DNA from 2 places in the Streptomyces sp. NPDC055254 genome. Region 1 is predicted to be linked to the other one. Evidence: riboswitches for the same ligand, from Rfam matches in the RefSeq annotation. Region 1 holds a riboswitch; the other holds the start of a gene.
What was found. A riboswitch is a leader RNA that binds a small molecule or an ion and turns the genes downstream of it on or off. The one in region 1 is predicted to bind cobalamin.
Positions count from the first base shown of each region.

Region 2: another riboswitch for cobalamin. It lies ahead of ACWFQ8_RS02160 (ribonucleoside-diphosphate reductase subunit alpha); the one in region 1 lies ahead of ACWFQ8_RS16090 (cobalamin biosynthesis protein).

Region 1 is NZ_JBSGQV010000013.1:141,894-146,198, forward strand. Features, by position in the region: gene ACWFQ8_RS16085 (cobyric acid synthase) at 1-1,461, opposite strand, end outside; gene ACWFQ8_RS16090 (cobalamin biosynthesis protein) at 1,458-2,456, opposite strand; cobalamin riboswitch at 2,494-2,647, opposite strand; gene ACWFQ8_RS16095 (hypothetical protein) at 2,764-2,985, opposite strand; gene ACWFQ8_RS16100 (anion permease) at 3,011-4,276, opposite strand.
Region 2 is NZ_JBSGQV010000001.1:491,075-495,379, forward strand. Features, by position in the region: gene ACWFQ8_RS02150 (carbon starvation CstA family protein) at 1-1,193, shown strand, start outside; gene ACWFQ8_RS02155 (CstA-like transporter-associated (seleno)protein) at 1,190-1,387, shown strand; cobalamin riboswitch at 1,685-1,817, shown strand; gene ACWFQ8_RS02160 (ribonucleoside-diphosphate reductase subunit alpha) at 1,983-4,305, shown strand, end outside.

The DNA.
Region 1 (4,305 bases):
CAGCAGCGCGTCCGTGTCCGCGTGCTCCTCGATCAGATCGCCGAGCAGGTCCAGCTGCTCCTCCCGCAAGGCCTCGAACGAGGTGTCCGGGGCCGGTACGAAGCGCCGCCCGGCCGCCGCCGCGACCTCGCGCAGGAACGCCCTGCGGAAGCCGTCGGACTCCAGCGAGCCGTGCCAGTGGGTGCCCCACACCGATCCGACCCGGCAGCCGTCCAGGAAGGCCTCGCCGCCCAGCACCTCGGCCACGCCGTGATGGATCTCGTACCCCGAGACCGGCTCGCCCAGCGCCGAGCCGGTCGGCCGCGCCAGGGTCTTCTCCGTCCGGAACCGCACCCGCACGGGCAGCAGTCCGAGGCCGGCCACCGAGCCGGCCCGCGACTCGACCTCGTCCTCGATGTGCTCGCCCAGCGCCTGGAACCCGCCGCAGATGCCCAGCACCGGGCGGCCCTCGGCCGCCCGCCGTGCCAGGGCGTCCGCGAGCCCGCGCTCGCGCAGCCAGGAGAGGGCCCGCACCGTGCCCCGGGTGCCGGGTACGACGACCAGGTCCGCGTCGGCCAGTTCCTCGGCCCGGTCCACGAACCGCACGACGACGCCCGGCTCGGCGGCCAGGGCGTCGACGTCCGTGAAGTTGGACATCAGCGGCACCGCGCACACGGCGACCCGCAGCACGTCCTCACCGACCGGCGGCGCCACCACGGACTCCCGCACGGCGCCGCGCAGCGAGACCCGCAGGCCGTCCTCCTCGTCGATGCCGAGGCCGTGCCGGAAGGGCAGCACCCCGTACGTCGCCCGGCCCGTGAGGCCGCGCAGCATCTCCATGCCCGGCTCCAGCAGCGAGACGTCGCCCCGGAACTTGTTGACGAGGTATCCGGCGATCAGCGACTGGTCCTCGGGGGACAGCAGCGCCGTCGTCCCGAAGAAGGAGGCGAAGACCCCGCCCCGGTCGATGTCGCCGACGACGACCACCGGGAAGCGCGCGGCCCGCGCGATGCCCATGTTCACGATGTCGGTCCGGCGCAGGTTGATCTCGGCCGGACTCCCCGCCCCCTCGCAGATCACGGCGTCATACGTGCCCCGCAGCTGCTCCAGGCAGTCCGTGACGATGCCGAGCAACTGCTCCTGGCGGCCCCCGTGGTAGCCGCGGGCGCTCATCTCGCCCACCGGCTTGCCCAGCAGCACCACCTGGCTGGTGCGGTCGCCGCCCGGCTTGAGCAGCACCGGGTTCATCAGCGCGGTCGGCTCCACGCGGGCCGCCTGCGCCTGCATGGCCTGGGCGCGCCCGATCTCGGCGCCCTCGCGCGTCACGAAGGAGTTCAGCGACATGTTCTGGGCCTTGAAGGGCGCCACCTTCACACCGCTGCGGGCCAGCCAGCGGCAGATGCCCGCCGTGACCACGCTCTTGCCCGCGTCCGACGTCGTTCCCGCGACGAGCAGTCCGCCGCCGTGCTTCGCGCCGTTCATGCGCGTCCTCCCCTCGTCGTGCCGCAGGCCCTCGAAGCCCACGTACCGGCCCCCGTCGCGCGGGCGACCGCGAGCCGGGCGACCGCGCAGGCCCCCAGAGCCAGCCAGGTCACCCGCCGCGACAACCGCACCGCGCGCTCGATGTCCGCGACCTCCACCGCCCGCCCCCGGGCGCCGTTGAGCACGGCCCGGTGCTCGACCCGGCCCCCGTACGCCAGGGTGCCGCCCAGCCGTACGCCGAGGGCGCCGGCGAAGGAGGCCTCCACGGGTCCGGCGTTGGGGCTGGGGTGCGCGGCGGCGTCGGCGCGCCAGGCCCGTACGGCTCCCCGCCGGTCGGGTCCGGCCAGTACGGCGGCCAGCGCCGTCAGCCGGGCGCCCGGCCAGCCCGCCGCGTCGTCGAGCCGGGCGGAGGCCCAGCCGTAGCGCAGGTAGCGGGGGGACTTGTGGCCGACCATCGCGTCGAGCGTGTTCACGGCCCGGAAGGCGAGCAGGCCCGGCACCCCGGCGACGGCGCCCCACACGAGGGCGCCGACGACGGCGTCGGAGGTGTTCTCGGCGACGGATTCCACGACGGCGCGGGCCATCTGCTGCTCGTCCAGGGACTGCGGGTCGCGTCCGCACAGGTGGGGCAGCCGCCGCCGGGCGGCCTCGGTGTCGCCGGCGGCGAGCGCCGCGCCGATGGTGCGGGCCTCCCGGCCCAGCGAGGTGCCGCCCACGACGGCCCAGGTGGCGGCGGCGGTCAGCGCGATCCGGACCACGGGTGGTGCGGAGCGCACGGCGCGGGCGCCCAGTGCGCCGACCGCCGTCGCGCCCCCGGCGCACACCAGGGTGTGCAGGAGGCCCCGGGCGCGGTCGTCGCGCCACAGGGCGCGCTCCACCGCGGCGGCGGCTCGTCCGAAGGCGGCCACGGGGTGCCCTCGGCGCGGATCCCCGAGGATCCGGTCGCCGATCAGGCCCGCCGCGGCGCCGTACGCGAAAACGCGATCGGCACGCATGGTGGCAGGTATGTCCTCACTCAGGGTCCGCGCCCTGGTTCGACGTGTCCGGCGGCGAGAGTTCCTGGCTCCCGGGACGCACGCGCCGCGTGCGCTCCCCGGTGACAGTGGCGGGACCGCGCCGGAATCGCACCGGACTTCCTCTCCATGCCGCCGTATTGGCTCGGGCAGTCCACCACGCACCGAGAACGCCCGTCAACTCGCCGTTGACCTGCGACGAGGGTCCGGCCGGGCATGCGAAAGCTCCCCCCGGGAAGAACCCGGGGGGAGCTGCCGCGGCGAACCGGACGCGCCTCGGCGCGCCGGATCAGGCGACGATCAGGTAGATCCCGTAGCCCACGGCCGCCGCGACCAGCGCGAAGCAGGCGTACGCACCGCTGCGGGCCAGGGTGGCGGCGCCGCCCTGCTCGGTGGCGGCCTCGTGCTTGGACAGGCCCACCAGGCCCAGGGTGAACAGGGCCACGAGGGCGACGGTGGCGGAGAGGCTGACCCCGAAGACGGAGCCGAGTGCTTCCCAGTCGATCTTCATACTGCCGTTCCTCTGTCTGTCTCGGTCAGACCGCGGCGGCCGGAGCCGCCGGGGTCGTCGTCGCGGCCGGGATGGTGGCCTTGAGGTCCTCGTCGCTCACCGCGGCGGTGGTGGCGGCCGCGAGGGTCGGCGGGACGGTGACGGCGGCCATGGCCGTGGTGACCACACCCGGCTCCTCGGCGCCGACCGGCTGCACGTCGTTGACGTTGTGGTGGTCGACGACCTGGCGGCGCGAGATGAGCCAGATGGCGAGGCAGGAGCCGACCAGGAAGACGGTGACCGCGGCGATGCCGACGTCACCGGTGCGCATGACCAGCTCGGCGCCGGCCGCGACCAGGCCGGCGGCCGGCAGGGTCAGGCCCCACGCGATGAACATGCGGGTGGCGGTGGACCAGCGGACCACCCCGCCCTTGCGTCCCAGACCCGCACCCATGACGGCGCCGGAGCACGCGTGGGTGGTGGAGAGGGAGAAGCCGAGGCTCGACGAGGCCAGGATGACGCTGGCGGCAGAGGTCTGGGCGGCGAAGCCCTGCTGCGGCTGGAGGTCGGTGAGGCCCTTGCCCATGGTGCGGATGATGCGCCAGCCGCCCAGGTAGGTGCCCATCGCGATGGCCAGACCGGCGGAGACGATGACCCAGACCGGCGGGTTGGCGCCGGCGGGCAGGGCGTTCCCGGCGACGAGCGCCAGGGTGATGATGCCCATCGTCTTCTGCGCGTCGTTGGTGCCGTGCGCGAGGGAGACGAGACCGGCCGAGGCGATCTGACCGGTGCGGTAGCCCTTCGCGGAGGTCTTCTCGCCGACCTTGCCGCCGAGCTTGTACGTGACCTTCGCGGCCAGCATCGCGGCCAGACCGGCGACGAGCGGCGCGGCGATCGCGGGGATCAGCACCTTGGTGACGACGACGCTGCCGTTGACCGCGCCGATTCCGGCGGAGGCGACGGCGGCACCGATCAGGCCGCCCATCAGGGCGTGCGAGGAGCTGGAGGGCAGGCCGACCAGCCAGGTGACGAGGTTCCAGAGGATCGCGCCGACCAGAGCGGCGAAGATCACTTCCGGCTGGATGCCTTCCTCGTTGACGAGGCCCTTGGAGATCGTCTTGGCGACCTCCACGGACATGAACGCGCCGACGAGGTTGAGCACGGCGGACATGGCCACCGCCGTCTTGGGCTTGAGGGCGCCGGTCGAGATGGTGGTGGCCATCGCGTTGGCCGTGTCGTGAAAACCGTTCGTGAAGTCGAACACGAGAGCGGTGATGATCACGATCCCGAGGAGAAGCGTTATGTGCTCCATTTACCCAGGCTTCTGTTTGACGTCAGTGG
Region 2 (4,305 bases), on a different contig from region 1:
TGTTCCCGTTCGTCTTCATCACCATCGCGTGCGGGGCCCTGTCCGGATTCCACTCCCTGGTCTCCTCGGGCACCACGCCGAAGATGATCCAGAAGGAGACCCAGGTCCGGGTCATCGGCTACGGCGCGATGCTCACCGAGTCCTTCGTCGCGATCATGGCGATGATCGCGGCCTGCATCATCGAGCCCGGCCTCTTCTTCGCCCTGAACTCCCCTCCCGGCGTCATCGGCACCACCGTCGAGACCGCCTCGCAGGCAGTGACGAACTTCGGCTTCGCCATCAGCCCCGAGGCCCTCGCGCAGGCCGCGAAGGACGTCGAGGAGACCAGCCTGCTCTCCCGTACCGGTGGCGCGCCGACCTTCGCACTCGGAATGTCGGAGATCTTCTCGGCCGTCATCGGCGGCACCGCGATGAAGGCCTTCTGGTACCACTTCGCCATCATGTTCGAGGCGCTGTTCATCCTGACGACGGTCGACGCCGGTACCCGCGTCGGGCGGTTCATGCTCCAGGACACCCTCGGCAACGTGCACAAGTCCTTCAAGGACGTGAGCTGGAAGCCCGGCGTCTGGTTCGCCAGCGCGATCGTCGTCGGCGGCTGGGGATACTTCCTGTGGGTCGGCATCAAGGACCCGCTGGGCGGCATCAACCAGCTCTTCCCGCTGTTCGGCATCGCGAACCAGCTGCTCGCCGCGGTCGCCCTGGCGGTCTGCACCACGCTGCTGGTCAAGTCCGGGCGGCTCAAGTGGGCCTGGGTGACGGGCGTGCCGCTCGCCTGGGACGTGTCGGTCACGCTCACCGCGAGCTACCAGAAGATCTTCTCGCAGGACGTGAAGGTCGGCTTCTTCGCCCAGCGCGACAAGTACCAGGCGGGCATCGACGCGGACAAGGTGCTGCCGCCCGCGAAGACCATGGACGAGATGCACACCGTGGTCACCAACGCCACCGTGGACGGCGTGCTGTCGGCGCTGTTCGCGGTCCTGATCATCATCGTGCTGATCGACGCGGCCCGGACCTGCTTCAAGGCCATCGCCCACCCGCAGTCCGTGAAGCTCTCCGAGGTCCCGTGGACCGAGTCGAAGATCATCGCGCCGGCCGGCCTGATCCCGACCGCCGAGGAGCGTGCGGAACTCTCCGCCGCGGGCCTCGACTCGAACGGCGGCCGGGTGAAGGAGCAGGAGCCCGCGGCCTCATGAGCGCGCTGCGGGCAGTCCTGGCCAAGACCTGGTTCTACCTGCGGGAGTTCTCGGGAGAGGCCGCGTACGACCGCTACCTCGCCCACGCCCGCTCCCACGACCCGGACGCGGAGGTCCTGACCCGCAGGGCCTTCGAGCGCGCCCGCACGGACTCCCGCGAGGCGGACCCCCGCGAGGGCTTCCGCTGCTGCTGAGGCCGTACGCACGGCTCCGCGGCCACGAACGGGTCGTCACCTCCCCACCAGGAGGCGGCGGCCCGTACGCGTGCGCGCGCTCCGTGTGCCCGGGGCGCCCCGGGACGCGGCCGGCGCACACTCGGCGGGACCGCCCCCGAGGCCTGCCTCGCCGACCGGCACCCTCGACTTCGACGAGCGGGACCCGGCCCCGATCGAGGGCCCGGCGCCGCTCACCCACCGGCCCCCGCTCCGTGGGTACCGGCTCGCACCGTAGCCACGCCGACACAACATGTGGGGGCTACCGCAGACACCCGCCCCCACATGTATGCTCATGGCTGCTGTCGCCGCAGGGGAATCCGGTGCGAATCCGGAACTGTCCCGCAACGGTATGAAATGCGCTGATCAGTGCATCGCAAGTCCGAGGACCTGCCGACAGCGCGCCCGGCTCGACCGAACCGGGTGTCGTACGTCCGGGCCTCGCGGTTGGGCCGAGGGACGCCATGCGGTGCACGTACTGCCTGCCCTGTCCGGGCCGACGCGTGCCCAGTTCCGCATGCGCCCGCTCGCGCGCCGCTCCGCCGATGACCGGACCGAGCGAGGGAGAGCTCCCCCCGTGACCATCGCGCCTTCCGCACCGCGCTTCGAGTCCGTCGACACCGAGACCGCGGCCGAGCCCGGGGGGCCCGGGGCCGCTCTGCTGCGCACCCTGACCGAACTCACGGCGGACCTCCCCGACACCGACCCCGGCCGGGTCGCCGCCGCCGCGCTGCGCGGCCGCAGCTCCGTCGCCGACGAGGCCGAGCTGCGCGGCCTGGCCACCGAGGCCGCCGCCGGTCTCATCTCCGAGGACCCCGCGTACTCCCGGCTCGCCGCCCGGCTGTTGACGCTGGCCGTAGCCGACGAGGCCGCGAGCCAGGGTTCCACCTCCTTCTCCGCGTCCGTCGAGGTCGGCCACCGCGAGGGGCTCATCGCCGACCGCACGGCGGAGTTCGTCCGCACCCACGCGAGCCGGCTGGACGCGCTGGTCGAACACTCCCTGGCCGAGGGCGCCGACGACCGCTTCGGCTTCTTCGGCCTGCGGACCCTGCACAGCCGCTACCTGCTGCGCCACCCGATCACCCGCCAGGTCGTGGAGACCCCGCAGTACTTCATGCTGCGCGTGGCCTGCGGTCTCGCCGAGGACCTGAGCGTCCAGGCCGTCGAGGAAGTCGCCTCGCTGTACCGCCTGATGAGCCGCCTGGACTACCTGCCGTCCTCCCCCACGCTCTTCAACTCCGGCACCCGGCACCCGCAGATGTCCTCCTGCTACCTGCTGGACTCCCCGCTGGACGAGCTCGACTCGATCTACGACCGCTACCACCAGGTCGCGCGCCTGTCGAAGCACGCCGGCGGCATCGGCCTCTCGTACTCCCGCATCCGGGCCCGCGGTTCGCTGATCCGGGGCACCAACGGGCACTCCAACGGCATCGTGCCGTTCCTCAAGACCCTCGACGCCTCCGTCGCCGCCGTGAACCAGGGCGGCCGCCGCAAGGGCGCCGCCGCCGTGTACCTGGAGACCTGGCACGCGGACATCGAGGAGTTCCTGGAGCTCCGCGACAACACCGGCGAGGACCAGCGCCGTACGCACAACCTGAACCTCGCCCACTGGGTGCCGGACGAGTTCATGCGCCGCGTGAACGCCGACGCCGACTGGTCGCTGTTCTCCCCGGCCGACGTCCCCGAGCTGGTGGACCTGTACGGCGACGACTTCGACGCCGCGTACCTGAAGGCCGAAGCCGCCGGGCTCGCCAAGAAGTCGATGCCCGCCCGCGACCTGTACGGCCGGATGATGCGCACCCTCGCACAGACCGGTCAGGGCTGGATGACCTTCAAGGACGCCTCCAACCGGACCGCGAACCAGACCGCTCTGCCCGGGACCGTGGTCCACTCCTCGAACCTCTGCACCGAGATCATCGAGGTCACCAACGACGGCGAGACGGCCGTCTGCAACCTCGGCTCGGTCAACCTCGGCGCGTTCGTGCTGAGCGAGTCCGGCGAGATGGACTGGGAGCGGCTCGACGAGACCGTCCGCACCGCCGTGACGTTCCTCGACCGCGTGGTGGACATCAACTTCTACCCGACCGAGCAGGCCGGCCGTTCCAACGCGAAGTGGCGCCCCGTGGGCCTGGGCGCGATGGGCCTGCAGGACGTGTTCTTCAAGCTGCGGCTGCCCTTCGACTCCGCCGAGGCGCAGGCCCTGTCCACGAAGATCTCCGAGCGGATCATGCTGGCCGCGTACGAGGCCTCCTGCGACCTCGCCGAGCGCAACGGCCCGCTCCCGGCCTGGGCCGAGACCCGCACCGCCCAGGGCGTGCTGCACCCGGACCACTACGGTGTCGAGCCGACCTGGCCGGAGCGCTGGGACGCGCTGCGCGCCCGCGTCGCGAAGTCCGGCATGCGCAACTCCCTGCTGCTCGCCATCGCTCCGACCGCGACGATCGCCTCGATCGCCGGCGTCTACGAGTGCATCGAGCCGCAGGTGTCCAACCTCTTCAAGCGCGAGACGCTGAGCGGTGAGTTCCTCCAGGTCAACGCCTACCTCGTGGACGAGCTGAAGGAGCTCGGCGTCTGGGACGCGCAGACCCGTGAGGCGCTGCGCGAGTCCAGCGGCTCGGTCCAGGGCTTCGGCTGGATCCCCGCCGAGGTCCGCGAGCTGTACCGCACGGCCTGGGAGATCCCGCAGCGCGGCCTGATCGACATGGCGGCGGCCCGCACCCCGTACCTCGACCAGTCGCAGTCGCTGAACCTGTTCCTGGAGACGCCCACCATCGGCAAGCTCAGCTCGATGTACGCGTACGCCTGGAAGAAGGGCCTGAAGACCACGTACTACCTGCGCTCGCGTCCGGCGACGAAGATCGCCCGTGCCGCGTCGGGCGCGGCCGCCGTCCCGGCCGCCG